DNA from 2 places in the Pelomonas candidula genome. Region 2 is predicted to be linked to the other one. Evidence: predicted binding sites of a transcription regulator. Region 2 holds the regulator's gene; the other holds the start of a gene.

Region 1 (14,393 bases), on a different contig from region 2:
AGGTACTTCTCCCAGGCCCACTTGTACTTGAACGGCACCAGCTGGTTGACGTCGGTCTGGCCGTTGATGATGCGCTTGTCGGCAGCCTTCACGCGACGCGCGGTCGTGGACTCGCCGGACAGCTGGGGAGCGGGGATGGAGACGCTGGCAGCTCCGTGCGACGTTGTCGCCGAAGGCGTGACCGCGAGAGGCTTCGCGGTGTGGGTATCAGTGGACTTCAGGTCTTCGTCCCAATCCAGCATGGTGTCTTTCCTATCACTTCGAATTATCGGCAGTGCTGGTGCCAACAAACAAGAACCAGCGACTGCTATTTGCATCATTCGCGCAAAGTTTGTTGCGCGAGGGCATCGAAAACAGACATCGCGAACTTGTCTATACAAGCTCGCGATGCCGCTTCAATTACTGACAGGCCTCGCAACCGGGGTCGTCAATCGCGCAGAACTTCATGTCCGTGGCCGGCAGTTCGGGCTCGACGGCGGCAACCGGCGCGACCGCGGCGGCGGGCGCAGCCATCACCGGCGCAGCGCCGGACGACACCGCGTTGAGCTGACCCGAGCGCGTGACCGTGCTCTTCTCGGCCTGCGTCGCGCTGATCGTGCGCAGGTAGTAGGTCGTCTTCAGGCCGCGCTGCCACGCGAGCTTGTACGTCTCATCGAGCTTCTTGCCCGACGCGCCCGCCATGTAGATGTTCAGGCTCTGCGCCTGGTCGATCCACTTCTGGCGGCGGGCACCGGCTTCGATCAGCCACGAGGTGTCGACCTCGAAGGCCGTCGCATACAGCGCCTTGATGTCCTCGGGCACACGGTCGATGCGGCGCAGCGAGCCGTCGAAGTGCTTGAGGTCCATGACCATCACGTCGTCCCACAGGCCCAGCGCCTTCAGGTCACGCACCAGCGATTCGTTGATGACCGTGAACTCGCCCGACAGGTTGGACTTGACCGACAGGTTGCCGAAGCAGGGCTCGATCGACGCGTCCACGCCGATGATGTTGGAGATGGTCGCGGTCGGCGCGATGGCCACGCAGTTGCTGTTGCGCATGCCGAAGCTGGCGATGCGGCCGCGCAGTGCGTCCCAGTCCAGCGTCGTCGAGCGGTCCACGTCGACGTAGCCGCCGCGGGCTTCGGCCAGCAGGTCCAGCGAGTCGATCGGCAGGATGCCGCGGTCCCACAGCGAGCCCTTGTACGAGGAATAGCGGCCACGCTCCTCGGCCAGCTCGGTCGACGCCCAGTAGGCGTGATAGCAGACGGCTTCCATCGAGCGGTCGGCGAACTCGACGGCAGCTTCGGACGCGTAGGGCGTGCGCAGCGCGTACAGCGCGTCCTGGAAGCCCATGATGCCCAGGCCCACCGGACGATGACGCAGGTTCGAGTCGCGCGCCTTCTTGACGGCGTAGTAGTTGATGTCGATGACGTTGTCGAGCATGCGCATCGCCGTGCGCACGGTCTTCTTCAGCTTGGCCTGGTCGATCTGGCCATCCTTCAGGTGCTGGGCCAGGTTGACGGAACCGAGGTTGCAGACGGCGATCTCGCTGTCGTTGGTGTTCAGCGTGATCTCGGTGCACAGGTTGGACGAGTGCACGACGCCGACGTGCTGTTGCGGGCTGCGCACGTTGCAGGCGTCCTTGAACGTGATCCAGGGGTGGCCCGTCTCGAACAGCATCGAGAGCATCTTGCGCCACAGGTCCTTGGCCGGCATGCGCTTGAACAGCTTCAGCTCGCCGCTATCGACCTTGCGCTCATAACCCACATAAGCCTCCTCGAAAGCCTTGCCGAACTTGTCGTGCAGGTCCGGGCAGGTGGAGGGGCTGAACAGCGTCCAGTCACCGCCTTCGAGCACACGCTTCATGAACAGGTCGGGAATCCAGTTCGCCGTGTTCATGTCGTGCGTGCGGCGGCGGTCGTCGCCGGTGTTCTTGCGCAGATCCAGGAACTCTTCGATGTCCAGGTGCCACGACTCCAAATAGGCGCAGACGGCACCCTTGCGCTTGCCGCCCTGGTTCACGGCGACGGCCGTGTCGTTGACGACCTTCAGGAAGGGCACGACGCCTTGCGACTTGCCGTTGGTGCCCTTGATGTGCGAGCCGAGGGCACGCACGGGCGTCCAGTCGTTGCCCAGGCCGCCGGCGAACTTGCTCAGCAGCGCGTTCTCCTTCAGCGCCTCGTAGATGCCGTCGAGGTCGTCGGCCACCGTCGTCAGGTAGCAGCTGGACAGCTGCGAGCGGCGCGTGCCGCTGTTGAACAGCGTCGGCGTGCTGGACATGAAGTCGAAGCTGGACAGCACTTCATAGAACTCGATGGCGCGGGCTTCGCGGTCGATCTCGTTCAGCGCCAGGCCCATGGCCACGCGCATGAAGAAGGCCTGCGGCATCTCGATGCGGGTGTCGGCGATGTGCAGGAAGTAGCGGTCGTACAGCGTCTGCAGGCCGAGGTAGTCGAACTGCAGGTCACGTTCGGCCTTCAGCGCGGCACCGAGGCGGGCCAGGTCGTACTGGCCCAGCTTCTCGTCCAGCAGCTCGGCAGCGATGCCCTTCTTGATGTAGCCGGGGAAGTACTCGGCGTAGCGCGACTGCATCTCGGCCTGCGTGACCTCGCCGCCAATGATCTCGCGACGGATCGTGTGCAGCAGCAGGCGGGCCGTGGCGCGGCTGTAGCCCGGGTCCTTCTCGATCAGCGTGCGGGCGGCCAGGATGGCAGCCTTGTAGACCTCGTCGATGACGACGCCGTCGTACAGGTTGCGCTGGGTTTCGGCCAGCACCGGCTCGGGGCGGACGTCGGCGCCGAGGTTCTCGCAAGCCGAGGCGATCAGCGACTTCAGCGCACCCAGGTCCAGCGGGCGGCGCTCGCCACCGTCGACGACCATCAACTGCGGCTCGGCGGCGCGGGCGGCCTCGCCGTGCGCGGCGCGTTCCTGCGCGCGGCGCTCGCGGTACAGCACGTAGGCGCGGGCAACTTCGTGGTTGCTGCTGCGCATCAGGCCCAGCTCAACCTGGTCCTGCACGTCCTCGATGTGGAAGGTGCCGCCGCTCGGGCGCGAGCGCAGCAGCGCGCGCACGACGTTCTGGGTCAGCTGTTCCACCGTCTCGCGCACGCTGGCCGAGGCCGCACCGCTGGTGCCGTGCACGGCCAGGAAGGCCTTCATCAGCGCAACGGCGATCTTGCTCGGCTCGAACGAGACCACGGCGCCGTTGCGGCGAATGATCTGGTAGGCCTGATAGCTCGTCAGCGCGGGGGCGCTGGGGGTGGCGGCAGCGTCGGATCCAAACGCGACCGGGGAGACCGAGGCGGGAGCAGCCTGGCCCGTGGCGGCTTCATGCAGCATGAGGGAATCCTTTTAACGAGAAATGACGGGCAAATGCGCGGCACAGACCCGGTGACGGATCGACGCGTCGCGCGTTGCTTGGATGGAGGTGTTTCGGCCCGGTCGCTCCATTGCCCAACCGGCGTTCCGGCGGGGTTCCCGGGTGCATTGCCACCGTGGCCAGGCCACGGCAAACAGCGATTCCGGGAAGAGGGTCATGGGGTCGACTGGGTCAGCAGGATATCACGAGAGAACACTATATCTAGTGCTTGACCCCGCGGGGAGGCCACATCCCTAGTGTCAACCCGGGCACTGATTCCCCTGGACAAAACCGCCGCGCGCGCCGATCCCCGATCAGATCGGGACTCGGCCCGCGAAGCCCGCATCAGCACTGGGCTGGCGGGCCGAAGCGGGCCGCAAAGCCGCGCCGTTGCTGGGTTTGCCGAGAGGCCTGCGCAGGCCTCTCGGGATTCAAGCAGGGCAAATCCCGAGAAGGCTTTTTTGCCTCAACTGTCGCCAGCCGAGATCGCCAGCCGCGCCATGCGGTAGCGGATCTGGCGCAGCGACAGGCCCAGGCTGGCCGCCGCTGCCGTGCGGTTGAAGCGGTGCTGCTCCAGTGCCCGCAGCAGGATGGCGCGCTCGACCTCGTCGAGATAGAGCGCCAGGTCGCTGGGCAACTGCTCCGGCAGCGACAGGCCCTCGGCCACCGGCGCCATCGCCGGCGGCGTCTCCAGCGCCGCGAACTGCGATTCGCTGCGGCCCTCGTCCAGCAACGCGTCGGGCAGGCCCAGGTCGTCGGCGTCGATCCACTCGCCGCCGGCCAGCGCCAGCGCGCGATGCAGCAGGTTCTCCAGCTCGCGCACATTGCCGGGGAAGGCATAGCGCGACAGCGTCTGCATCGCGCCGGCCGTCAGCCGCGGCGTCGGCGACACGCCGGCGTCCTGCGCGATGCGGGCCAGCACGCGATTGCTGATGAGGCCCAGGTCCTCCAGCCGCTCGCGCAGGGGCGGCACGCGGATCTGGATGACGTTGAGGCGGTAGAACAAGTCCTGGCGAAAGCGGCCGGCTGCGACCTCGGCTGCCAGGTCCTTGTGGGTCGCGCTGAGGATGCGCACGTTGATCGGCGTCTCGGCCGTCGCACCGACCGGTCGCACCGAACGCTCCTGGATGACGCGCAACAGCTTGCTCTGCATGGCAAGCGGCAGGTCGCCGATCTCGTCGAGGAACAGCGTTCCGCCATCCGCCGCCTGGAAAAAGCCCTCGCGGTCCTCGTTGGCGCCGGTGAACGCGCCCTTGCGGTAGCCGAAGAACTCGGCCTCCAGCAGGTTCTCGGGGATGGCACCGCAGTTGACGGCGACGAAGCGCTGGCTGGCGCGCGTGCCGTGATCGTGGATGGCTCGGGCCACCAGCTCCTTGCCGGTACCCGACTCGCCCTGCACCAGCACCGGTGCCATGCTGCGCGCGACCTTGTCGATGACCGCGCGCACGGCACGGATGGCGTGCGACTCGCCGACGAGGCGCAGCGCCGTCGCCGCGCCGGTCGGCGCGGTGTCGGCCGCCGGCTCCGGCTCGGAATGGCGCGCCGCGGGCTGGCGGCCCAGCGCCGAGCCGACGACGAGGCGGAATTGCCGCAGGTCCACCGGCTTGGTCAGGTAGTCGAAGGCGCCGGCCTTCAGCGCCTCGACGGCGTTCTCGGCCGAGCCGAAGGCCGTGATGACGATGGCCTTCTCGGGCCGCCCGGCCTGCTCCAGCCAGCGGAGCACGGCCAGGCCCGAACCGTCGGGCAGCTTCATGTCGGTGATGACGGCGCTGTACTGGTTGGCGCCCAGGTGCGCCAGCGCCTCGGCCACCGAGCCGGCGCTGTCGATCTCGTAGCCCTCGCGCAGCAAGGTCAGCTCGTAGAGCGTGCGCAGGTCGGGCTCGTCGTCGATGACCAGCAGGCGCACGGGAGAGGCAGTCATCATGCAGGTGGCATGCGCAGGCGCACGCTGAACTCGTTGGCAGCCGCATCGGCGGCGCGGCGGTAGTCGATGCGACCGCCATGGCGCTCGCACAGCTCACGACAAATATAGAGGCCCAGGCCCGAACCGCGGCTGCGTGTCGAGAAGAAGGGCTCGAACAGATGGCGCTCCACGTCCGGCGGCACCGGCGGGCCGGCGCTGCGCACGACGAGATCCAGCTCGTCGCCGGCGCGCGCCAGCCGCACGCGCACGGAGCCGGCGCCCTCGTCGGCATGGCGCAGCGCGTTGTCCAGCAGATTGACCAGCACGCGGCGCAGGTGCTCGGCGTCGAACAGCCCCCTCAGCCCCGGTGCCTCGATCTGCAGCTGGAAGCGGCCCGCACCGTGGCCGGCGCCGCTCTCCAGGCCATTGACGACGACCCAGTCCACGCAGATCTCGTGCACGAGGTCGCTGACGTCCAGCGCCTGCGTGTCGGGCTGCACGCCGGGCGCGACCTCGGTCACGTCGTCGACGAGGCGCTTGAGCCGCTGTACGTTGGACGCCACCATGCGCGTCAGCTGCTCGGCGCGCATACCGGCCACGTCCTCGGCGATCAGCGCATTGGCCTGCGCGATGGCCGCCAGCGGGTTGCGGATCTCGTGCGCGATGCCCGCGGACACGCGGCCCATCGCGGCCAGCTTCTCCTGCCGCGTGCGGGCCAGCAGCTCGCGGTTGTCCTCCAGGAACAGCACGCACAGTTCCTCGCTGCCTTCGCGCTGGCGCGTAAAGCGCAAGCGCAAGCGCAAGCTGCGGGCGACGCCGCTGTCCAGCGGCAGGGCGACGTCGATCTCGCCGCCACGACTGTCGACGTAGGCCTGCTCCAGCGCCAGCACCAGCGGCCGCCAGTCGCCGCGCCCGCGCAGCTGCCAGCTCAGCTCGCCGCTGGCCGCCCCCAGCAGCGTTCGCGCCGCCGGGTTCATCGCGCGCACCCGACCGCGCCGGTCGACGACCAGCACGCCCTCCTGCATCTCGTCGATGACGAGGCGATTCAGCAGCTCCTGCTGCCGCGCCAGCGCGAGGCTGCCGCGGGCGGCCTTTTCCTCGCGGGCCAGGCGCGCGCTCAGCTCACCGGCCAGCAGGCTGACCGCGAACAGGCCACCGCCCACCAGGCCGGCCTGCGTCGTCTTGAGGCCCACGTCCACACCCAGCAGCAGCGACCATGCCGCCGCCGCCAGCAGGCCCAGCGTCGCCATCGCCGCCGTCGCCAGCGCGAGCCGGCGCGGGCTCAGCACGGCGGCCATCAGTACCGGCATGACGAACAGCGCGCCGTAGTTGACGCCGCTGGGGTCCAGCGCGTGCAGCACGCCGAACAGGATCAGGTCGATGCCGATGGCCGCCCACCAGTGCAGGCTGCTGATGCGCGCAAGGCTGCGCGCCGTCACGCCGCGGCGCAGTTGCGGCAACAGCCACAGCGCGACGGCGGCCACCGCGTAGGACGCGCTCAGCGCCAGGGTCGAGTGCGCGGGCGGTGCCGACAGCACGGACGCGATCAGGTGCGCCGTGACGAGCGCCAGCCCCAGCGCCGCGCGGGCGGCCAGGAAGGCGCGATAAAGCCGGTCGAAGGCCGTGCTGCCGCTGTCGACGGGCTCGGCCGGCGGCGACTCGACGAACCAGCTGCCGCGGATGGACACCGGGTCCAGGCTGGGCGGCAACGTCGACTCCGGGCTCAACGCTGACCCTGCCTGGCCTCGAAGCGGTTGCGGTGCTCCGCGCCGCAGAACACGCCACCGCGGCCGGGCAAGGCCTCGTCGGCGGGCAGGTGCATGCCGCATTCGGCGCAACGCAGCATCTCTTTCGGCGGCGCGGGCGGTTGCGGCTTGCTGCGTGCCTCGGGCTCGTCGGGTCGGCCACGGCGGGCACCCAGCATGTAGAAGACGACCGCCAGCAGCACCAGCATCAGCAGCAGCTTCATCATGCGCCGCTCCCCCGTTGCAGCACGACTTCCAGTACGAAGCGCGAGCCGGCATAGGACAGCAACAGCAGCGCCGCGCCGGCGTAGAGCCAGCGCGTCGCGCGACGGCCGCGCCAGCCGTAGACGCGGCGGCCCACCAGCAGGCCGGTCAGCACCAGCCAGCCCAGCACGGCCAGCAGATTCTTGTGATCCCACTTCCAGTGCGGCGTGAACCACCAGCCCAGCACGATGGCCAGCGACAGCACGCCCACGCCGGCAGCGACGAACTGGAAAGTCAGCCGCTCCAGCTGCAGCAGCGGCAGCCCACCCGGCGTGGCTTGCTTCTGCCGCAGCCTGGACTCGGCGCGGCTCATCAGCGCCGCGTGCAGCACCGCCACGCCGAACAGCCCGTAGGACGCCAGGCCCAGCACCCAGTGCAGCGGCGCCCACGGCGACACGGCCGTCGGCCGGCTCTCGCCAGGGAAGCTCCACGCCAGCAGCACCGCCACCGCCGCCAGCCAGGCCAGCACGCGGCGCACGCTGTGCAGCGGCAGGAAGCGGCTTTCGACCAGGTAGACCGTCAGCACCAGCCAGGTCGTCATCGACAGCGCCGGCGCGAAGCCGAAGCGCGCGCCCGGCGTGGCCAGGCCGAAGCCGCTGATGTCGATGTAGAGGGCGACGAACTGGGCCGTCCAGGCCAGGGCCATGGGCGGCACCGAGCGCAGCGGCGGGCGCGTGGCGGCCTCGGCGTCGCCGGCACGGGCGCGCAGCAGGCCGACCCAGACATAGCCCAGCAGCGCCAGGCCGCTGGCGACGGCCAGGGCGACGGTCGGACCGAAGGCTTGGGCCGGGGCAGCTTCCCCCAGGAGAGCGGGCGATAAACTCATGGGTCGCAGTGTACTTTTGGCCCGTCGCCGTTCTGGCGGCCCAAGGCCTCCCCATCGATGGCATCCAACCTCACCGACCGCCTGAGTCGCCTCGTCAAGACGATGCGCGGCCAGGCCCGCATCACCGAGAGCAACGTCCAGGACATGCTGCGCGAAGTGCGCATGGCCCTGCTGGAGGCCGACGTGGCCCTGCCGGTGGTGCGCGACTTCATCGCCCGCGTGAAGGAGAAGGCGCTCGGCCAGGAGGTCGTCGGCTCGCTGAACCCGGGTCAGGTGCTGGTCTCCATCGTCCACAAGGAGCTCGCCGCGACCATGGGCGAGGGCGTGGCCGACATCAACCTTGCCGCCCAGCCCCCCGCCGTCATCCTGATGGCCGGCCTGCAGGGCGCCGGCAAGACGACGACGACCGCCAAGCTCACCAAGCATCTGATCGAGAAGCGCAAGAAGAAGGTGCTGACGGTCTCCGCCGACGTCTACCGCCCGGCTGCCATCGAGCAGCTGAAGACGGTGACCAAGCAGGCCGGCGGCGAATGGTTCCCGTCGGCGCCCGAGCAGAAGCCGCGCGACATCGCACTGGCTGCGCTGGACTACGCGAAGCGCCACTACATCGACGTGCTGCTGGTCGACACGGCCGGCCGCCTGGCCATCGACGAAGCGTTGATGGCCGAGATCAAGGAACTGCACGAAGTCCTGAACCCGGTGGAGACGCTGTTCGTCGTCGACGCGATGCAGGGCCAGGACGCGGTCAACACAGCCAAGGCCTTCAAGGAAGCGCTGCCGCTGACCGGTGTCATCCTGACCAAGCTCGACGGCGACTCGCGCGGCGGCGCGGCGCTGTCGGTGCGCCAGATCACCGGCGCGCCGATCAAGTTTGCCGGCGTGTCCGAGAAGATCGACGGCCTCGAAGTCTTCGACGCCGACCGCCATGCCGGCCGCGTGCTGGGCATGGGCGACATCGTGGCCCTGGTCGAGCAGGTCACGCAGAGCGTCGACCTGGCCTCGGCCCAGGCCATGGCCGAGAAGCTCAAGAGCGGCAGCGGCTTCGATCTGAACGACTTCCTGCAGCAGATCGCGCAGATGAAGAAGATGGGCGGCCTCGGCGGCCTGATGGACAAGCTGCCCACCAACATGATGGGCAACAAGCAGCCCGGCCAGGCCGACATGGACCGCGCCGAGCGCGACATGAAGCGCATGGAGGGCATCCTGCGCGCGATGACCGCCAAGGAACGCGCCCAGCCCGCGCTGCTGATGGATGGCAAGAGCAAGGCCAGCCGCAAGCGCCGCATCGCCACCGGTGCCGGCGTGCAGATCCAGGACGTCAACCGTCTGCTGAACCAGTTCGACCAGATGCAGCAGATGATGAAGAAGATGAAGGGCGGCGGCCTCATGAAGATGATGAAGCGCATGGGCGGCATGAAAGGCTTGCCCGGCATGGGCTGAGCCCTCGGCAGCGGTCGCCGTCAGTCTTCAGACAGCGGCGACACAAGTGCACACACCTGCCCCCAAGGTTGAAGGAGGCGGGGGCATGGGCAAATCGCCCGCCGGCCGATAGCGTGGCGCGCCATGCTGAACCTCCACCTCCCCCACGCCCTCGGCGCCTGGCTGAACCGCCTGACCGGCCAGGACAGCGAACTCCACGCCGACACCAGCGACACCGTCATGCGATGGCCGCCCACGGCCGCACGCGTGCTGGCCAGCTCGGAGCGGCACGCGCACAAGGCGTTGATGCATGCGCTGGCGCTGGAGCACCCCAAGGGCTTCCTGCTCGCACACGTGCCACTGCACAGGCTGGTGCGCGTACCCAAGCACAACTCCTACCGCGAATGGCTATCGCGCACCGGTCTGCTGACCGTGGACTTCGCGCTGTGCGACGAGCATGGCGTGGTGCGCTCGATCGTGCTCATGCCGGTCTCGGACGACCAGCTGCGCCTGCAGCGCAGGCGCGAGCGGCTGCTGCGCGTGCTGCATGCCACGGACCTGCCAATCGCCGAGTGGGACCGCGAGTGGACCAACGACGCCGTCGAGCGGCTGCGCCACAAGTTGTTTCCGGCCGTGCGCAGTGCCGGCTTCTATTCCGACATCCCGCATCGGCATTGAAGCCCCTCGTCCCGTCTCGCCAGGCTGAAGGCCGGCGAGACTGACCGGTCCCCGATGGGACGGCGATGCGTGCGGCATCAGGCCGGCCGCACGTCGCGTGGGCGGGCCGGCTCGGGACAGCCCAGCGCTCGGCCCGCGGGGGTTACTCCAGCAGTGCCCGCGCGAACTCGCGCGCGCTGAAGGTCTCGAGGTCTTCCAGCTTCTCGCCCACGCCGACGAAGTAGACCGGCACGGGCCGCTCGCGGGCGACGGCCGCGAGCACGCCGCCCTTGGCTGTGCCGTCCAGCTTGGTGACGACCAGGCCTGTGAGGCCCAGCGCCTCGTCGAAGGCCTTGACCTGGTTGAGCGCGTTCTGGCCCGTGTTGCCGTCCACCACCAGCAGCACTTCGTGCGGCGCGCCCTCCTGGGCCTTGGTGATGACGCGCTTGATCTTCTTCAGCTCTTCCATCAGGTGGAGCTGTGTCGGCAGACGGCCCGCCGTGTCGGCGATGACGACATCGGCACCGCGCGCGCGGCCGGCGTTGACGGCGTCGAAGGACACGGCCGCCGGGTCGCCGCCCTCCTGGCTGATGATCTCGACCTGGGCGCGGTCGGCCCACACGCCCAACTGCTCGCGCGCGGCGGCGCGGAAGGTATCGGCGGCGGCCAGCAAGACCTTCTGGCTGGAGTCGGCCAGGTGGCGGGTCAGCTTGCCGATGCTGGTCGTCTTGCCGGCGCCGTTGACGCCGACGACCATCATGACGGTGGGCGTGAAGCGCCCCACTTCCAGGCCCTTCTCCAGCGGCGTCAGCAGCTCGGCCAGCGCGTCGACGAGCAGTGCGCGCACCGCCTGCGGGTCGGTGGCCTTGGCGTCCTTGACGCGGCGCTTCAGGTCGTCAAGCAGGAACTGCGTGGCCTTGACGCCGGCATCGGCCATCAGCAGCGCCTCTTCCAGTTCCTCGTAGAGCTGGTCGTCGATCTTGGTACCGGTGAAGACGCCGGCGATGCTGCCGCCGGTCTTGCGCAGGCCGGCGCGCAGGCGCTCCATCCAGCTCTGGCGAGCGGGCGGCGCGGGTGCCACGACCGGTGCCGGCGGCGGGGCCGCGACAACCGGCGTCGGTGCAGGCACTGGCGCGAAGACGGGGGTCGGGGTCGACGTGGCGACGGGGGCCGGCACAGGCGCCGCGACCGGTACGGGTGCCGGGACTGGGGCCGGCTCCGGTGCAGGCTTGCTGGCGGGCTTGGTGACCCACCCCTCGGGCAGCAGGGCGGGCGCTTCGGCGGCAGGCGCGGGCGGCGGAGGCGCCTTCTTGAAGAAACTGAACATAGGCCACCATTTTCGCCTGCCCTCGCGACAGCGCCCTGACGCGGCTTTCTCGCACGCGCTTGATTTTTTGGCGCCGGGGAACCGGGGGACACTGACCGAGGCTCCCCGCACTCCCGGTCCGCTCATGTCTGCTGCTTCCGCTTTGTCGCCCCGTTGCGCCCTCCGGCTGGTCTCGCTGGCTTCGCTGTTGCTGTGTGCCGCAGTTCACGCGCAGGACCTGCCGGGTCAGCAGGCGCCCACGGCCGTCAGCACCCAGGCGGGAACGCTGGCCGCCGTGAAGAAGAGCGAGCGCACCTTCCTGATGTCGGCCTTCATGGCCACATCGCAGAACACGCTGAGCCTGTTCACGTCCACCGATGGCATCACCTTCACGTCGCTGGGCTCGGAGGTCTACACGCCGGCCAAGGAGCTGCTGCGCGACCCGTCCATCGTCCGCGCGGCCGATGGCCTCTACTACGTCGCCTACACGACCAACTGGAACGGCTCGAACTTCGGCATCGCCAAGTCCGCCGACCTGAAAACATGGACGCACGTGGCCGACGTGCAGGTCAAGCTGCCCGGCGTGACGAACGTATGGGCGCCGGAATGGTTCCGCGACAGCGACGGCAGCCTGAAGCTGGTCGTGAGCCTGTCCAAGGCCGGCACCAAAGGCCCGTTCGCGGCCTACTCCGTGAAGGCGCTCGACGCCAGCTTGGCGAAGTTCGGTGACCCGGTGCCCATGCAGGGGCTGGAGCGCAACTACATCGACACCTTCGTCATCCAGCACGAAGGCCGCTACGTCGCGTTCGCGAAGAACGAGACCACCAAGTTCATCGAGATGGCCACCGCACCAACGCTGGACGGCCCGTGGACGCTGCAGAAGACCGGCGACTGGGCCGGCTGGGGCGGCCCGTCGGAAGGCCAGGCGCTGGTGTCCATCAAGGGCGCGGACGGCAAGCCCGGCTGGCGCATCTACTTCGACGACTACACGACCAAGCGCTACTGGTACTCCGACAGCTTCGACGGCCTGCAGACCTGGACGCCGAAGAAGGAGCTGGGCGGCGTGTCGGGCACCGTGCGGCACTTCACCGTCATCTCCGAGGAGACAGCGCAGCTGGAACGCGCGACGGCACCGAAGAACAAGCCGAAGCAGATCACCTGGGACCGCCACTCGCTGATCATCGACGGCAAGCGCGAGATGATCTTCGCCGGCGAGATCCACCCCTTCCGCCTGCCCTCGCCCAGCCTGTGGCGCGACGTGCTGCAGAAGATGAAGGCCTCGGGCCTGAACGCCGTGTCGTTCTACTTCAGCTGGGGCTACCACTCGGCCAAGCCGGGCCACTACGACTTCACCGGCGTGCGCAACATCGAGCGCGCCATCCAGATGGCCGAGGAGGAAGGCCTCTACGTCATCGCCCGCATGGGCCCGTACGTGAACGCCGAGCTGACGGCCGGCGGCTTCCCCGGCTGGCTGCTGCGCCAGCGCGCCGAGGCGCGCACCGACGCGGCCGAGTACCAGAACGCCGCCGACGAGTGGATGTCGCAGATCAACGCCATCCTCGCACGGCACCAGATCACCAACGGCGGCGGCAACGTCATCGCCTATCAGATCGAGAACGAGCTGTTCTCCGTGCAGCCCAAGAACATCCGCCACATGCAGCACCTGGCGGACAAGGCGCGCGCCGACGGCATCACCGTGCCGCTGTTCCACAACGCCGCGTCACGCCTGCCGGACTGGACGCCTAAGAACTCCACCGCGCCGTTCGCCAACCCCGGCCCGACCGACCTCTACGCGTTCGACGGCTATCCCGGCGGCGTCTGCGGCGTGGACGCCCAACCCGGCACGCCCGCACCGGCGCCGGACTGGGGCATCTACGGCAAGAACTACCCCAAGGTCGGCTCGCTCGCCTCGCCCAACACACCGGGCTTCGTCGCCGAGATCGGCGCGGGCTGGTTCGACTATTGGGGCAGCAACGGCACCTACGAGTGCACGGCCCAGCGCCAGGGCGGCGGCTACGAGCGCGTGTTCTACGGCAGCAGCCTCATCAACGCGCTGACCATCCACAGCATCTACATGGCCTTCGGCGGCACCAGTTGGGGCTGGCAGCCGGGGCCCATCGTCTACACGAGCTACGACTACGGCGCGCCGATCAGCGAGGCGCGCGTCATGCGCGACAAGGCGCTGGTGCTCAAGCAACTGGGCGGCTTCGTGCAAGCCGCCACGCCCGTGCTCACGCAGATGGACAAGGGTGAGCCGCTGGAAAGCGGCAACGCCAAGGTCAGGCTGTATCACAACGTCAACAACACGCTGGGCAGCCATGTGCTGCTGGCCCAGCACAACCAGCTGTCGGGCACCGAGGCCTTCGGCTTCAAGCTGCAGACAAAGGACGGCAGCTACACCGTGCCGCAGGCCGGCAAGCTGACGCTGACCGGCCAGGACGCCAAGCTGCTGCTGGCTTCGTACACGCTGGAGCGGCAGCACCTCGTCTACAGCACCAGCGAGCTGCAGGCCCAGCTGCAGCAGGGCCCGCGCGACGTGGCCTTGTTCTACGGCCGCAACGGCGACGACGGCGAGACCGTGCTGCGCTTCGCCGCCAAGCCGACCCTGAAGCTGCTGCGCGGCCAGGCCCAGGTGAACTGGGACGCCAAGAGCGGCGACCTGCGGCTGAACTACGCGCACACCGGCCTCATCGAAATCCTCGTCAGCGGCGGTGGCCGCGCGCCCTTGCTGCTGTTGATCGCCGACGAAAAGGCGGGCCAGGAGCTCTGGCGCCTGAAGGCCGGCGACCAGGCCGTGCTGGTGCGCAGCCCCGGCCTCGTGCGCACGGCCGTCATCGACGGCAAGACATTGAAGCTGACCGGCGACACGACCGCGCCGAGCGCGCTGCGTGCCTGGGTGCCCGACGGCATCACCGCCCTCTCCTTCGACGGCCAGG
Region 2 (14,393 bases):
CGCGTGGTAGTTGGCCTCGGGCTGCAGCTCGGTAACGACTCGGCCGACGTGATGGTCGTCGGCCTCTTTCAGAACCTCTTGCACCAGCTGGCGCTGCGTCTCGGTATGCCAGTAGATGGCCGAGCGGTATTGCGTGCCGACGTCCGCGCCCTGGCGGTTCAGCGTCGTCGGGTCGTGGATGGTGAAGAAGACCTCCAGCAACTCGCGCAACGACACCTCGGCGGGGTCGAAGTCCAGGCGCACGACTTCGGCGAAACCAGTGTGGCCGCTGCAGACCTGCTCGTAGCTGGGCGCCGGGCCCTGACCGTTGCTGTAGCCGCTTTCGACGCGGTGCACGCCGCGCACGCGCTCGTAGACGGCTTCCAGGCACCAGAAGCAGCCGCCGGCAAGGGTGATGCGTTCGAGATTCATGGGTTGACTTTCATTGGGCGCCGAGGGACAGCTCGACGTGGGGGCGCCAACCGCTCTCGCAAGCCCCGTTGCAAAGCTTGGGGGCAGCAAGGAACACGCGGGCGTTGGGCGCCCCGCGGGCCAGCAACGCGTCGCGCACGGCCACGGCGCGCGCCACGGCGAGCTGGCGCAGGGCCTCGTCGTCCACGTCGTAGCTGGCCATCAGCAGGCCGCGCATCTCGGCTGGCGGCAGATCCTTGGCGAGGCCCAGCACGTTGCGAGGTTTGTTGGGCAACTTGGTGGCGGCGTAGAGGCGCTTCAGCGCGGCATCGGGCGTGGCAGCGTTCTCGGCCTTCAGCGCCGCGGCCAGGCGCAGCTCGCGCACGGCGGGCACCTCGGTCTCGGCGTCGGCCCAGCCGGTCAGCGTCAGCTGCACACCGGGCTTGTCGGCCAGCGTCTTCGCGAGGCGATCGAGCTTGTCGGTCGCGGCCAGCTCGGCAGTGCCGGGTGCGAAGGCGATCTGCGCCTCCTCGGGTGAATCGCTGCCGGTGAACAGCGAGAACGGCGACGTCAGCGCCTTGCCGATCAGGTTCAGGAACAGCTTCCAGACCAGGCCGCCGACGCTGAACTCGGGGTCGTTCAGCGAGCCGCTGACCGGCAGGTTCACGTCGATGACGCCGTTACGGTCCTTCAGCAGCGCGACGGCAAAGCGCACCGGCAGGCTGGTCGCGTCCGGGCTTTCGACGCGGTCGCCGAAGGTCAGCTGGTTCAGGATGATCTGGTTGCTGGCCACCAGCTGGCCGCCGGGCTCGACCTTGTAGTTCAGCTTGGCCGACAGCTTGCCGCGCTCGATCGCATAGCCGGCGTACTTGCCTGCGTAGGTGGACAGGGGCGCCAGCTCGATGTCGGTCGCGTTGGCCTGCACGTCCATGGCCAGCGGCGCGCCGGGCTTGAGCTGGCCGTCGATCTCCAGCAGGCCCGTGCCGGCGACCTTGCCGCGCACGGTCAGCGGCGCCATCGCGGTGCCGACGGACGAGAAGGCGCCGAGCGAGCCTTGCAGGTCGGTCAGCCGGGCGCTGTAGTTGGGCTTCACGAAGTGGTCGTTGAAGTCCACCGTGCCGCGGTTGACGCGGATGCTCTCCACGGCGAACTCGGGCTGTGGCGCCGAGGCCGCCGGCGCGGGTGCTGACGCCGCTGCGGCTGCCGCGGATGCGGCCTCGGCCGGCCCGATGTCACGCAGATTGAAGCGCCCCTGCTCGTTGACGATGAGGCGGGCGTAGGCGTCATCCAGCGCCGCCTCTTTCGCGCTCATGCGCGGCGGCGCGCCGGGTGCCAGCGCAACCTTGAGGCCGGCAAGCTGCAGCGCCTGCCAGCTCAGCAGGTCTTCGCCGACAACGCGCTGGCCGTCGACGACACGGGTCTGCAGCAGCGCCAGCGGCCCCACGCGCACATCGCCGCCCAGCGTGGCCTGCCAGGCACCGTCGGCCTGCTGGCTGGTGTTCAGCTCGGCCTTCAGCCCCAGCTCGGCGCGCTGCAGATGCAATCCCCAGGCGGGGTCGAGGTAGGCGTTCAGCAGTTGCAGCGGCAATGCCTGCGCCTGCAGGTTGCCGGTGGCCGACAACGGCGCCAGGCCCACGCGGCCCGTCCACTGCAGGCTGCCGGCACTGGCCGGCACGGGCTGGTCGTTGGCGCCCAGCGCGGCGAGCTGCATCGTCATCTGGGCCTGCACCGGCGCCGTGGCCGGCCAGGCGAGCGCGCCGAGCTGCAGCTTCAGCGGCTCGACGGCCAGCGCAACCGGCGCCACACCGGCGGGCACGGCGGCGTCGCGCCAGCGCAGGCCGCCGCGGTCGACCTGCAGGCCGGCGAGCTGGATCTTCCAGGTTGGGGCGGCGGTCGATGCCGGGGTCTCAGGCGACCGCAGTGCGTCGATGTTGAGCCTGCCATCGCCGGCGCGGGCCAGCTGGGCGCGCGGCGTGTCGAGCTTGAGCACGCTCAGACGGAGCGTGCGGGCGGCGGGGTCGACGTCGGCCTGGTCAAGCTGGGCGCCAGCCAGCGTCAGCACCGGCTTGGCGGCCAGGCTCAGCTTGCCGTCGCTGACCTGCAGCTCCCGCAGCGTCAGCTTCGCGCGGTCGGCGGCGCCGCTGGCCAGCGGGTCCTTCACGCGGAGCTCGGCCTTGCCAGACAGGCTGGCGGCGAGCCTGGCTCCGCCGGGCAGCGGCAGCCAGGCGGACAGGCGCTCGACGGCCAGGCCCTGCAGGTCGGCCTGGGCGTCCAGTGCGTCCGGCGACAGCTTGGCCTGCGTGCTCAGCGCCCCCCCGTTTTCAGCCAGGCGCAGGCTGGCGTCCAGCTGGGCCGCCCCCTTCAGCGGCCAGGCCGCGGGGCCGAGCTTGAGCTGGATGGCTTCCAGCCCAAGCTCTCGGGCCGACAAGCGGCCGTCCGTCACCTCGACGCCGGCGAGGTTGACCTGCCAAGGCGCTGCAGCCCCGCCACCATTGCTGCCCTGCCCGGACGCCGGCAGCGGCCGCAGCCAGGCGCTGGGCTCCTCAAGCTGGATGAGGCCAAAGCTCAGCTGGCGGCGCAACGGTTGCACGTCGGCCAGCGGCAGGCTCAGACGCTTGAGATTGAACAGTGGCTGGCCGTCGGGCTGGGTCAGCGACAGCTCATGCAGCTGCAAGCCGCCGCTGAGCTTGACGCCGGGCGGCTGCTTGGGCTGCTCGGCAAAGTCCAGCGCCAGGTCGACATCCAGCGTGCCGCCGGCAAGCCGCAGCGGCAGGCTCGCGGGCAGATAGGCCGCCAGCGGCGCCAGGTCCAGGCCAGCCAGCTTGAACGACAGCCGGCCGCTGGCATCGTCCTCGAAGGGCAGCGCCTCGGCGCGGCTGTCGAAGGCGACGCCGTCGAGCTTGCCGCTCAGGTGGGGCAGCACCTTGACCTTGACGTCGGCTTCCAGCGTCGACACGAACGGCAGGGCCAGGTGCAGCGCGGCGAGCTCGTGCTTGCGCTGCACGGGCCGGTCGTCGAACAGCAGGCGGCCCTCGGTCAGCTCGATGTTGTAGACGGCGAACTCGGGGCTTTCGCCCTCGGGTGCGCCCGGCTTGGCGGCGAAGCGCTGCAGCAGGTCGTCGATGTCGTAGTGGCCTTCCGATACGCGTGCCAGCCGCAGTTCGGGCTTGGTCAGCGTCAGTGATTCGACGACGGCGTGGCCGCGCAACAGCGAACGCAGCGACAAGGCCGCGTCCAGCCTGCCGAGCGTGAACAGCGGCGGCTGGCCGGCCGCAGGGCTGCCGATGCTCAGGTCGTCCACGACCACGGCCAAGCGCCAGGGCTGGAAATGCGCCTGCCCGACCTTGACCGGCCGACCCAGCGCCTCGCTGGCCAGCGCCACGCCGCGGTCGGCGACCCAGCCTGGCAGGGCCAGGGTCACGATCAGCAGCAACAGGGAAATCAGCGCCGATAGACCCACGAGGGTCCAAAGGGCGATGCGAACGGGGGAGCGGGAAGAGGTCATCACAGCGGATGCATTATTGATGTCGACGATGATGCAAGCGTGAGCCTCGCCTTTGACTACTCCGGATTCAAGACCCTGCTGCTCGCGGCCATGCTGCCGCCGGCACCCATGCTGTTGCTGGCCGCCTGGGGCGGCTGGCGCCTGAAGCGAGGACGGCGCGGCGGCGGCTGGATGCTGGGTATGGCGCTGGCGCTGGTGTGGCTGTCGGCCACGGAGGTGGCGGGCGAATGGCTGAGCCGGGCAGCCGGCCAGCCGCCGCTGCTGAAGCCGGCCGAGGTCGACGCCTTGCGCGGCCAAGGCGATGGCGCCGTGCTGGTGCTGGGCGGCGGCGTGCGCCGCCAGGTCCCCGAGTTCGGCTATGCGCGCGCCAACGAGATCACCGGCGAGCGGCTGGCCTATGGCGTGTGGCTGGCCCGGCGCAGCGGCTGGCCGCTGGGGTTTTCAGGAGGAATCGGCTGGACGGCCACCGACCTGCACCAGTCCGAGGCCAGCATCGTTGCCCGCGTGGTTGCCACGGACTACGGCATGCCGCTGCGCTGGGCCGAGGGGCAGTCGCGGGACACGCGGGAGAACGCTGCCAACACGCTGCCGCTGCTGGCCAAGGCCGGCGTCAGGCACATCCTGCTCGTGACCCACGAGGAGCACATGGGCCGGGCGATGCGGGCCTTCGAGGCCGAAGCCGTGCCGCTGGGCATCAGCGTGCGCCCGGCGCCGGTGGGGCTGCGCCCGGAGGGCGCGATCAGCTTTGACGACTGGTGCCCGTCGACGGGCGGGTTCGAGCGCGTGCGCTACGTCGTCTACGAGACGCTGGCCTGGTGGGCCGGGCGCTAGTAAAAATAGAAACCCCGCCGGGCTTGAACGGCCGGGCGGGGTGGGTGGCGAGGCCACCTTGGGGCTCAGCGGGTATCTGCCGCCGGGCTCCTGGCGCGCAAGGGATTGCGCCAGAGGTTGTGCCTGAAAAGGCAATTCAACGATAGGCGAGCGCTCTCAGGCCTTCAAGAAGAGTTGCCCGAATAGCGCTTCAGCGCGGGCCGTGACCTCGGGCGGCAGCGTGATGCCGCGGCCCCATTCGCGGTCGGTCTCGCCGGGCCACTTGTTGGTCGCGTCCAGCCCCATCTTGCCGCCCAGGCCGCTGACGGGCGACGCGAAGTCGAGGTAGTCGATGGGCGTGTTGTCCACCAGCGTCGTGTCCCGCACCGGGTCCATGCGCGTCGTGATGGCCCAGATCACTTCCTGCCAGTTGCGCGTGTCGATGTCGTCGTCCACGACCACGATGAACTTCGTGTACATGAACTGGCGCAGGAAGCTCCAGATGCCGAACATCAGCCGCTTGGCGTGGCCGGGGTAGGACTTCTTGATGGAAACGACCGCCATCCGGTAGCTGCAGCCCTCCGGCGGCAGGTAGAAGTCGACGATCTCCGGGAACTGCTTCTGCAGGATGGGCACGAAGACTTCGTTCAGCGCCACGCCCAGGATGGCCGGCTCGTCGGGCGGCTTGCCGGTGTAGGTGGAGTGGTAGATCGGGTTGGCGCGCTGGGTCTGGCGCGTGATCTCGAAGACGGGGAACCAGTCCTGCTCGTTGTAATAGCCGGTGTGGTCCCCGAATGGGCCCTCCAGCGCGTGCAGGTAGCCGCCTTTCTCCTTCAGCGGCACGCCGTGGGCGCTGACGCCGGTGAAGCCGGCGGGCGCCGCGGGGATGTGACCTTCCAGCACGATCTCAGCCGAGGCCGGCGCCTGCAGCGGCTGATCCTTGCTGACACCGGTGTTGACCAGTTCCGTCCGCGAGCCGCGCAGCAGACCGGCGAACTGATATTCGGACAGGCTGTCCGGCACCGGCGTCACGGCGCCGAGGATGGTCGCCGGGTCGGCGCCCAGCGCGACGGCGATGGGAAACGGCTGGCCGGGATTCGCCAGCGCGAAGTCGCGGAAATCCAGCGCCCCCCCCCGGTGGGCCAGCCAGCGCATGATGACCTGGCGCGGGCCGATCAGTTGCTGGCGGTAGATGCCCAGGTTCTGGCGCGTGCGCGTCGGGCCCCGGGTGATGACCAGACCCCACGTGATCAGGGGGGAAGCGTCGTCCGGCCAGCATTTCTGGATGGGCAGGCGGCCGAGGTCGATGTCGGCGCCCTCGAACACCTCCTCCTGGCAGGCCGCGCGCCGCTGCACGGCGGGTTTCATGTCCCACAGCGCCTTGGCCATCTGCAGCAGCTTGCCGGCGTCCTTCAGGCTCTTGGGCGGCTCGGGTTCCTTGAGGCTGGCCAGCACCCGGCCCACATCCCTCAAATCGGCCAGAGACTCAGCGCCCATGCCGAGTGCGACGCGACGCGTTGTCCCGAAAAGATTGGTCAAGGCCGGGGTGGAATAGCCCTCCGGCGCCTCGAACAGCAGCGCCGGCCCGCCAGCCCGCAGCACGCGGTCGCTGAGAGCCGTCATCTCCAGCACGGGCGAGACTTTTTCACGGACACGCTTGAGCTCGCCGAGGCCTTCCAAGCCGGCAATGAAGTCCCGCAGGTCGCTGTATTTCATAACTAAAAGTAGTTTTGATCGGCCAAAATAGCCTTGACGGGTTATCTTCAAACCCTAAAATCCGCCCGCTTCGGGTTTCTACGGAAGCCCAACTGGCCGGGTCCACCGGGCGAGCAGACGCCACGGACCTCGCAATGACGGCCAGAAATTATCACCGTCGCTCCACCCGGACCGCCGCGCCTGCGGCAGCCTGTGGCGGGCTGCGACACCAAGGAGTCGCATGACGACACGTCAAGACATCATCAGCCTGGCTCGCCTCACGCGGGATTCGGCGTCGCTGTTCATCCGGGACATCGGCAACGGTCTGCTCGTGGTCAGCCACAACACGCTGGCCCTGGTCGGGCTGGCGGTGGTGTCGGTGCTGCTGGTCTTCACCAGCCAGGCGGCCTTGCGCGCCCAGTTGGAGACAGCGGCGCTGGGCTGGTTGAACGCCCGCCACGAAGCCCGTGCCGAGGCTGAGGGCAACACGCTGCTGGCTGCTGCCGAGCCCGATGCCATCGCCCGTGCGACGGCCACCGACCCCAAGGAACTCAGTCGCCAGCAGGCGGCCGTGGCGCTGTGGCTGGCGCGCCGCTACAGCGTGGCGCCCGAACCTATCAGCCGCCTGGTGCAAGAAGCCTGGGCCGTTGGCAACCGCGCCAAGGTGGAACCGACGCTGATCCTGGCCGTCATGGCCATCGAGTCGCGCTTCAACCCTTTCGCCCAGAGCAATGTCGGCGCTCAGGGGCTCATGCAGGTGATGACCCGCGTCCATGACGACAAGTACGAAGCCTTCGGCGGCACGCTCGCCGCATTCGACCCGGTGACCAACCTGCGTGTCGGCGTCCAGGTGCTGAAGGAATGCATCCAGCGTGCCGGCAGCCTGGAGGAAGGCCTGCGCTACTACGTCGGCGCCGCCAACCTCGCGGAGGACTCCGGCTACGCCAACCGCGTGCTGGCCGAGCAGGATCTGCTGAAAGCCGTCGCTGCCGGTCGCGCGGTGCCGGCCGGCACTGCAGTCCGCCCGCAACGGGAAGTGGCCTCGGCGCCCGTCGGCGGTGAATCTGCGCAGGTGGCCCTGCTCCGCTGACTTACACTGGCGGCTCACGCGACTGGCGATCAGGGTCACAAGCTGACCCGAGGTGGGCCACCACCGGGGAGCGTGAGGCGGTCGAGATCGATGTCTCCCCGCTTTCAGCCGTTCGCCTGGGCAGCCCGGTTCGTCACGCCAGCTCGTGAGCGCCCGGGATTTACCGCCTGACCTTCGGAACACGAGCCATGTTTGACCGCACCACCTCCACCCTCGCCCTGGTCGACCCCGAACTCTGGACCGCCGTCCAGAACGAGACGCGTCGCCAGGAGGACCATATCGAGCTGATTGCCAGCGAGAACTACACCTCGCCGGCCGTCATGGAAGCCCAGGGCAGCCAGCTGACCAACAAGTACGCCGAGGGCTATCCCGGCAAGCGCTACTACGGTGGCTGTGAGTACGTTGATGTCGCCGAGCAACTGGCCATCGACCGCGTGAAGCAACTGTTCGGCGCCGAATTCGCCAACGTGCAGCCCAACAGCGGCTCGCAGGCCAACCAGGGCGTGTTCTTCGCGCTGCTGCAGCCGGGCGACACGATCATGGGCATGAGCCTGGCCGAAGGTGGCCACCTGACGCACGGCATGTCGCTGAACATGAGCGGCAAGTGGTTCAACGTCATCAGCTACGGCCTGGACGCCAACGAGGCCATCGACTACGACGCGATGGAAGCCCTGGCCCGCGAGAAGAAGCCCAAGCTCATCATCGCCGGCGCATCCGCCTACTCGCTGCGCATCGACTTCGAGCGCTTCGGCAGGATCGCCAAGGAGATCGGCGCCTACTTCATGGTCGACATGGCCCACTACGCCGGCCTGATCGCCGCGGGCGTCTACCCCAACCCCCTGCCCCACGCCGACGTCGTCACGTCCACCACGCACAAGAGCCTGCGCGGCCCACGCGGCGGCATCATCCTGACGAACAAGGAAGACATCGCCAAGAAGATCAACTCGGCCATCTTCCCCGGCATCCAGGGCGGCCCGCTGATGCACGTCATCGCCGGCAAGGCAGTGGCCTTCAAAGAGGCGCTGACGCCCGAGTTCAAGGCCTACCAGGAACAGGTCGTCAAGAACGCCAAGGTGCTGGCCGAGACGCTGATCGAGCGCGGCCTGCGCATCGTCTCGGGCGGCACCGAAAGCCACGTCATGCTTGTGGACCTGCGCCCCAAGAACCTGACCGGCAAAGAAGCCGAGGCCATCCTGGGCGCCGCCCACATGACCTGTAACAAGAACGGCATTCCCAACGACCCGCAGAAGCCCATGGTCACCAGCGGCATCCGCCTGGGCACGCCGGCCATGACGACGCGTGGCTTCAAGGAAGAACAGGTCCGCGCCACGGCTCACCTGATCGCCGACGTGCTGGACAAGCCGCACGACGAGGCCAACCTGGCCGCCGTGCGCGAGAAGGTCGCTGCGCTGACGGCCGCCTTCCCGGTCTACCGCGGTTGATTCAGGCCGATGCGCTGCCCGTTCTGCTCTCACACCGAGACCCAGGTCGCCGAGACCCGGGAATCGGACGAGGGCGACGTCGTCCGGCGCCGGCGCCGCTGCCTGTCCTGCGACAAGCGCTTCACGACCTATGAGCGGGCCGACATCGCCCTGCCCTCGGTCGTCAAGAAGGACGGACGGCGCGCCGACTTCGATGCCACCAAACTGCGCGCCTCCATGCAGCTGGCGCTGCGCAAGCGGCCGGTCAGCGTCGAGCAGATCGACGCGGCCATCAACCGCATCGAGGAGAAACTGCTCGCCAGCGGCGCGCGCGAGATCGCGTCGACGCGGCTGGGTGAGCTGGTCATGCGCGAGCTCAAGCGCATCGACAAGGTCGCCTACGTTCGCTTTGCGTCCGTCTATCGCAGCTTCGAGGACGTCGACGAGTTCCGCCAGCTGATCCGCGAGATCTGATCCGGGGTTTCCCTATCCCTCTTCAGGGGGAGGCCCGGGGGATGCGCCCCTCCTCATCCCCCTTCGCTCCGCCCTAAGGGGGAGAGACCTACGGCGGCCCGCTTCCTAGAGTTCGTTCATCGCCAACGAACCGCAGGGAGCCTTCATGAACCGTACCGCCACCAGCCGCCGTCGCAACCTCGGCTTCACGCTCGTCGAACTGTGCGTCTGCGTCGGCATCGGGGCCGCCCTGCTGAGCCAGGCTATTCCCAGCCTCGGCAAGATGCGCCAGGAGCGTACGCTGCGCGCCACCTCCGAGGCCCTGGCGAGCGACCTGCGCTTTGCCCGCAGCGAGGCAGCGCGGCTGGGCGAGTCGGTCCACTTCCGCATCAGCCGCAAGGGTGCCGAATCCTGCTACGTGCTGCACACCGGCGCCGCCAACGACTGCGACTGCGCCGGTGGCCAGGCCGTCTGCAAGGTGCCGAGCAGCAACATCATCAAGGCCGAATGGCTGCCGGCCGGCAAGCAGATGCGCCTGCGCAGCAACGCCGAGACGCTGCAGTTCCAGCACCGCCAGGGGCTCGTCACCCAGACCGGCAGCATCGAGCTGAATCTCGACAGCGGCGCCGGCATCCGCCAGGTCGTGGCCATCACCGGCCGGGTGCGGAATTGCTCCACCGGTGTCAAGCTTTCCGGCATGAGCAAGTGCGCCTGATCCCCTTGTTCGTGGTGGATGGCGACCAGCGGTAGGCGCAAAGCGACGAACGGCATTGTTGTAACTTTTCGTCAGAGCGCGCCCACTCAAAATTCGACCGCAATGCGATCCACGACTCAAAGCCATATCAGGGGATTCACGCTCATGGAGCTGATGATCGCCGTCGTGATCGCCGGCATCCTGGCTTCAATCGCCTACCCGTCCCTGCTGTCCTTCCTCCAGCGCAGTCGCCGCGCCGACGCGGTCGCCGTGCTGACATCGGTTGTGCAGGCTCAGGAGCGATATCGCTCCAATAACGCGGCCTACGCCAGCACGCTTGATGTGTTGAACATCAACTCCACCGGCTCCAACTATTACGACTTCGCGCAACCTGCGCTGGCCGCCTCGGCAACCGGCTATCAGGTCACGGTAGCGCCCAAGACCGGCAGCGCGCAGGCGGCAGATGCCAAGGACTGCGCCACGTTGAGCATCAAGCTGGAGGGTTCGGTCTTCAGTTATTTGGCGACCGGCTCGGACAACCGCGACACCTCCACCGTCTGCTGGCCACGCTGACGATGAAGCACCTTGCCGCCTCTCGTTCGCGCGCCGGCGTCACGCTGGTCGAGATGCTCATCGGCGTGGCTGTGCTCGGGGTCATCCTCGCAGTGGCAGTCCCTTCAATGACCAGCTTCATGGAGCGCCGCCGCGTCATCGCCACGGCTGGCGAGATCGCTGACATCTTTACGTACGCGCGTTCGGAAGCCAACGTCGTTGACCAGATGCTGAACATCCACGTCGAGGCCGTGCCGTCGGGAATCGCTGACTTTGGCAGTTGCATCCGTCTCAGCACGGGCACGAACGACAACTGTAGATGCAGTTACGCCAAGGCATGCCCGGTCGGCGACGGGGTCGTGTTGCGTCAGTTGTTGCTGCCACGAAGCAACTCGGTGAGTTTCGCCGCCAGCGCCACCTGGCAGGGAACGATCGGCGTGGTCAGCTTCCTTCGGCAGAAGCATTTGACCGATGTACAGAACCTGGCTGTCACCGTGACCGGCGCGCGAACGGGCGCGCAGCTTGCCGTCCAGTACAACAATGCCGGCCGTGTGCGCATCTGCTCACCCGGGGGCACCATCAGCGGGTTTCCAACATGCGGCTGACAATTCGGCGCCAGCGCGGCTTGGGTCTTGTCGAGTTGATGGTGGGCATCACCGTTGGCCTCATCGTCGCGGCCGGCGCTTCTATCGTGGCCGTCAACCAGATCAACGAGCATCGGCGGCTGATGCTGGAAACCCAGATCCAGCAGGATCTGCGCACGGCGGCCGATCTGCTGCAGCAGGACCTGAGGCGAGCCGGCTTCCGCGGCAACGCCGCACTGGGCGTCTGGGCTCCGCCGTCGGCGGTCGGAACGCTGGGCGAGCAACCCGCGGCGATGGCGACCCCCAACCAGTTCCTGGACATGGTCAAGACGGACAGCGACGCAGTTCGGTCGTTGACCTATCAATATGCCCGTGCAACCTACAGCCCCACCGGTACGCTTCGCGACGCCGAACATTTCGGCTTCAAGTGGGACAAATCCAGCAAGGTGCTTTACCTCATGATCGGCCTGACCGCTGGCCAGCCCAACTGGCAGCCGATCACTGACCCCGACAGCGTCAAGATCACTGACTTCACCATCGACGTCGATGACTCGCAGTCCACCAGCGTCGGCGACTTCTGCGACAAGCCCTGCAACCCTCCAACAGCCGGCGCCTCGGACTGCCCCAAGCATGTGGTGCGCGAGGTCAGCTTCACGATCGTTGCCGAGGCGGCCCACGACAGCAACGTCAAGCGCACGCTCTCGGGATTCGAGCGCCTGCGGGCCGACCAGATCATCGGGGCGTGCCCGGCATGAAATCGATCACCCGCCCATTGCCCGCAGGCCAGCAGGGGGCCGCGACGCTGATCATCGTGATGGTGTTGTTTCTCGTCATGGCGTTGCTGGCGGCTTACGCCAACCGCAGCCTGCTGTTCGAACAACGCATGGCGAGCAGCTACTACCGCGCCAGCCTGTCTCAGGAAGCCGCGGAAGCAGGTGTCGAGTGGACACTGGCCCAGCTCAATGGCAACGCCGTGGATAGCGCCTGCAAACCTGTCACCAGCGGGGGGCAGCGGTTCGCCGACAAGTACCTGATGGTCAGCGCCGCTGATCGCAGCATCTCCTCAATATCGACGGAGAGCCGGGGCATCATCGATTGCGCACGCGACGTTGCCAGCGACGGCTGGGCCTGCCGTTGCCCGGCATCCAATGCCGTACACACGACGCAACCAGGGACGAACGCCACCGGCTTCACACCCAGCTTTGGCGTCGCTTTCGGCCACAGCAGTCGCGGCGGCACGGTGCCTTTACAGGTAACGGGCTGCACGGACGCCGTGGTCGATCGCTGCAACACCGGCATGACTACATGGGCCTCCATCAGCAACAACCAGCTGGCTCGAATTGTGCTGACCGTTCAGCTGGGGCTCGTGAGTGCCGTGCGCAACCCGCCCGCTTCGGCGCTGACTGTCGGCGGCAATCTGCAATCCGCCGGCGCCAACCTCGGACTGCACAACAGCGATGCGCGCACATCCGGGCTGCTGGCGACGCTGGGAGGCACATGGCCCGACAAGGCCAGCAGCCGGCTCGAAAGTGTGCCCGGAACGGCCCCCAGCCAGGTCGTTCTGGAGAATGACGCCACCTTGAACGGTGCGACGGCTGAAGACGTGTTCAAGATGTTCATGGGCGCCAGCGTCAGCCGCTACAAGTCGCATCCAGCCGCGCGCCCCGTGACCTGCGACGGAGACTGCACCAGCGACATCGATACAGCCTATAAAGCGGGCCACCGCATGCTCTGGATCGAGGGAGACATGACCCTCAGCAGCAACATGACCCTGGGCAGTCTGGCGGACCCCGTGCTCATCATCGCCAACGGCAATGTCACGCTGAGCGGTCCCATGCAGATCAACGGCATGCTGGTTGCCAAGGGGACGCTGAACTGGAGCAATGCCGGCGCCATGTCGTCGCTGGTCAACGGCATGGTGCTGGTTGGTGGCGACATGACGGCCTCAGGGACCATGGATGTCGTCTACCAGCAGTCCGTGGCCGACCTGCTGCGCAATCACATGGGTAGCTATGTGCGCATCCCTGGCGGCTGGAGCGACTGACGGCCATGAAGTTTCTGCGAACCTACCCCCCACGCAACCAGCGGCCGCAGCGTGGCGTCACGCTGATCGAAGCGCTGGTGGCTCTGCTCGTCATGTCCTTCGGCATGGTGGCGCTGGTTGGCCTGCTGGGGAACCTGCGCCGCAGCGGCGACCTTGCCAAGCAGCGCGGCGACGCCATGCGCATCGCCCAGACAGAAGTGGCCAAGCTGCGGTCTTTCTCAATCTTGAACAAGCCGGCCGACGCAGCATCGGGCGTCAAGGACTACGACCACGACGTTGTCGCGTTGGAGTCGAGGTACGCGCCGCTGGACAACAGCAACACCACGTTCTCCATCACGCGCCAGGTGATGCCGCTGGTCAAGGATTCGACGGAACCTCAGGCCAAGACCGTCAGGGTCACGGTGGCCTGGACGGACCGCTCGGGCACGGACCAGTCGATCTTTCTCGACACCATCATCTCCCAGACCGACCCGGTCTACGGCCTGGCGCTGGGCGTCACCCCTCCCACCAACGGCGTGCGCCAGCCTGACAAGCGCAATCCCGTCATTCCGCAGGGCGCCAGGGACCTGGGCAACGGCAGCAGCGCCTTCCAACCCAGCATCAACAGCACACGGGTCTGGATCTTCAACAACGTGACCGGTGTCATCACCAGCAGGTGCCAGCTGAGCACGCAGACCGCCAACGGCCTGGACTCCTGCGACAACAACACGATCGGCTATCTGGTGAGCGGCACGGTCCGCTTCTCCCAACTCGCCACGCCCGACCCATCGAATCCCGAAGCCAGCGCGTTGCCGTCGCTGACGATCGCCCCGACGCTGATCGCCAGCCAGTTCAAGACTGCCGATGGCAAATCGCTGGCGCCGGGCGGCAGTGACTATTCGCCGAGCCCCGAATGTTTCAACGACTCGCCGTCGGTCAGCACCCCCAACCAGACGATGGTGAACTACAGCTGCGTCGTCTACCCCAACTCGCAGCGCAACTGGTGGGGACAGGTGCTGATCAGCGGGTTGAGCATCGGCACCGACGACGGGCAGTACAAGGTCTGCCGCTACAGCGGCGACTACAACGGCAACGGCTACACCTACAAGACCGTCCCCGTGGTCAACCTCAACGACCCTGGCTTCCTCATCGACAACGAGGAGCACCCCGAGACCT

Evidence for each region. The regulator NrdR, encoded in region 2, represses ribonucleotide reductase genes. The targets are predictions, from matches to a motif close to CACNANATNTNGTG.
Region 1: the regulator NrdR is predicted to act here: its motif matches at 3,552-3,565, upstream of ACG04R_RS12925 (ribonucleoside-diphosphate reductase subunit alpha).

The regions. Positions count from the first base shown of each region.
Region 1 covers NZ_JBIGIC010000005.1:403,102-417,494, forward strand. The annotation lists gene ACG04R_RS12920 (ribonucleotide-diphosphate reductase subunit beta) at 1-242, opposite strand, end outside; gene ACG04R_RS12925 (ribonucleoside-diphosphate reductase subunit alpha) at 400-3,318, opposite strand; gene ACG04R_RS12930 (sigma-54-dependent transcriptional regulator) at 3,804-5,261, opposite strand; gene ACG04R_RS12935 (sensor histidine kinase) at 5,258-6,949, opposite strand; gene ACG04R_RS12940 (PP0621 family protein) at 6,964-7,212, opposite strand; gene ACG04R_RS12945 (cytochrome C assembly family protein) at 7,209-8,075, opposite strand; gene ffh (signal recognition particle protein) at 8,133-9,515, shown strand; gene ACG04R_RS12955 (hypothetical protein) at 9,639-10,172, shown strand; gene ftsY (signal recognition particle-docking protein FtsY) at 10,315-11,478, opposite strand; gene ACG04R_RS12965 (beta-galactosidase) at 11,603-14,393, shown strand, end outside.
Region 2 covers NZ_JBIGIC010000006.1:79,144-93,536, reverse strand. The annotation lists gene msrA (peptide-methionine (S)-S-oxide reductase MsrA) at 1-411, opposite strand, end outside; gene ACG04R_RS13665 (DUF748 domain-containing protein) at 422-3,895, opposite strand; gene ACG04R_RS13660 (YdcF family protein) at 3,935-4,726, shown strand; gene ubiD (4-hydroxy-3-polyprenylbenzoate decarboxylase) at 4,883-6,421, opposite strand; gene ACG04R_RS13650 (lytic transglycosylase domain-containing protein) at 6,642-7,490, shown strand; ZMP/ZTP riboswitch at 7,499-7,619, shown strand; gene glyA (serine hydroxymethyltransferase) at 7,679-8,932, shown strand; gene nrdR (transcriptional regulator NrdR) at 8,942-9,385, shown strand; gene ACG04R_RS13635 (GspH/FimT family pseudopilin) at 9,531-10,079, shown strand; gene ACG04R_RS13630 (type IV pilin protein) at 10,098-10,631, shown strand; gene ACG04R_RS13625 (pilus assembly FimT family protein) at 10,634-11,215, shown strand; gene ACG04R_RS13620 (prepilin-type N-terminal cleavage/methylation domain-containing protein) at 11,206-11,949, shown strand; gene ACG04R_RS13615 (pilus assembly PilX family protein) at 11,946-13,238, shown strand; gene ACG04R_RS13610 (type IV pilus modification PilV family protein) at 13,244-14,393, shown strand, end outside.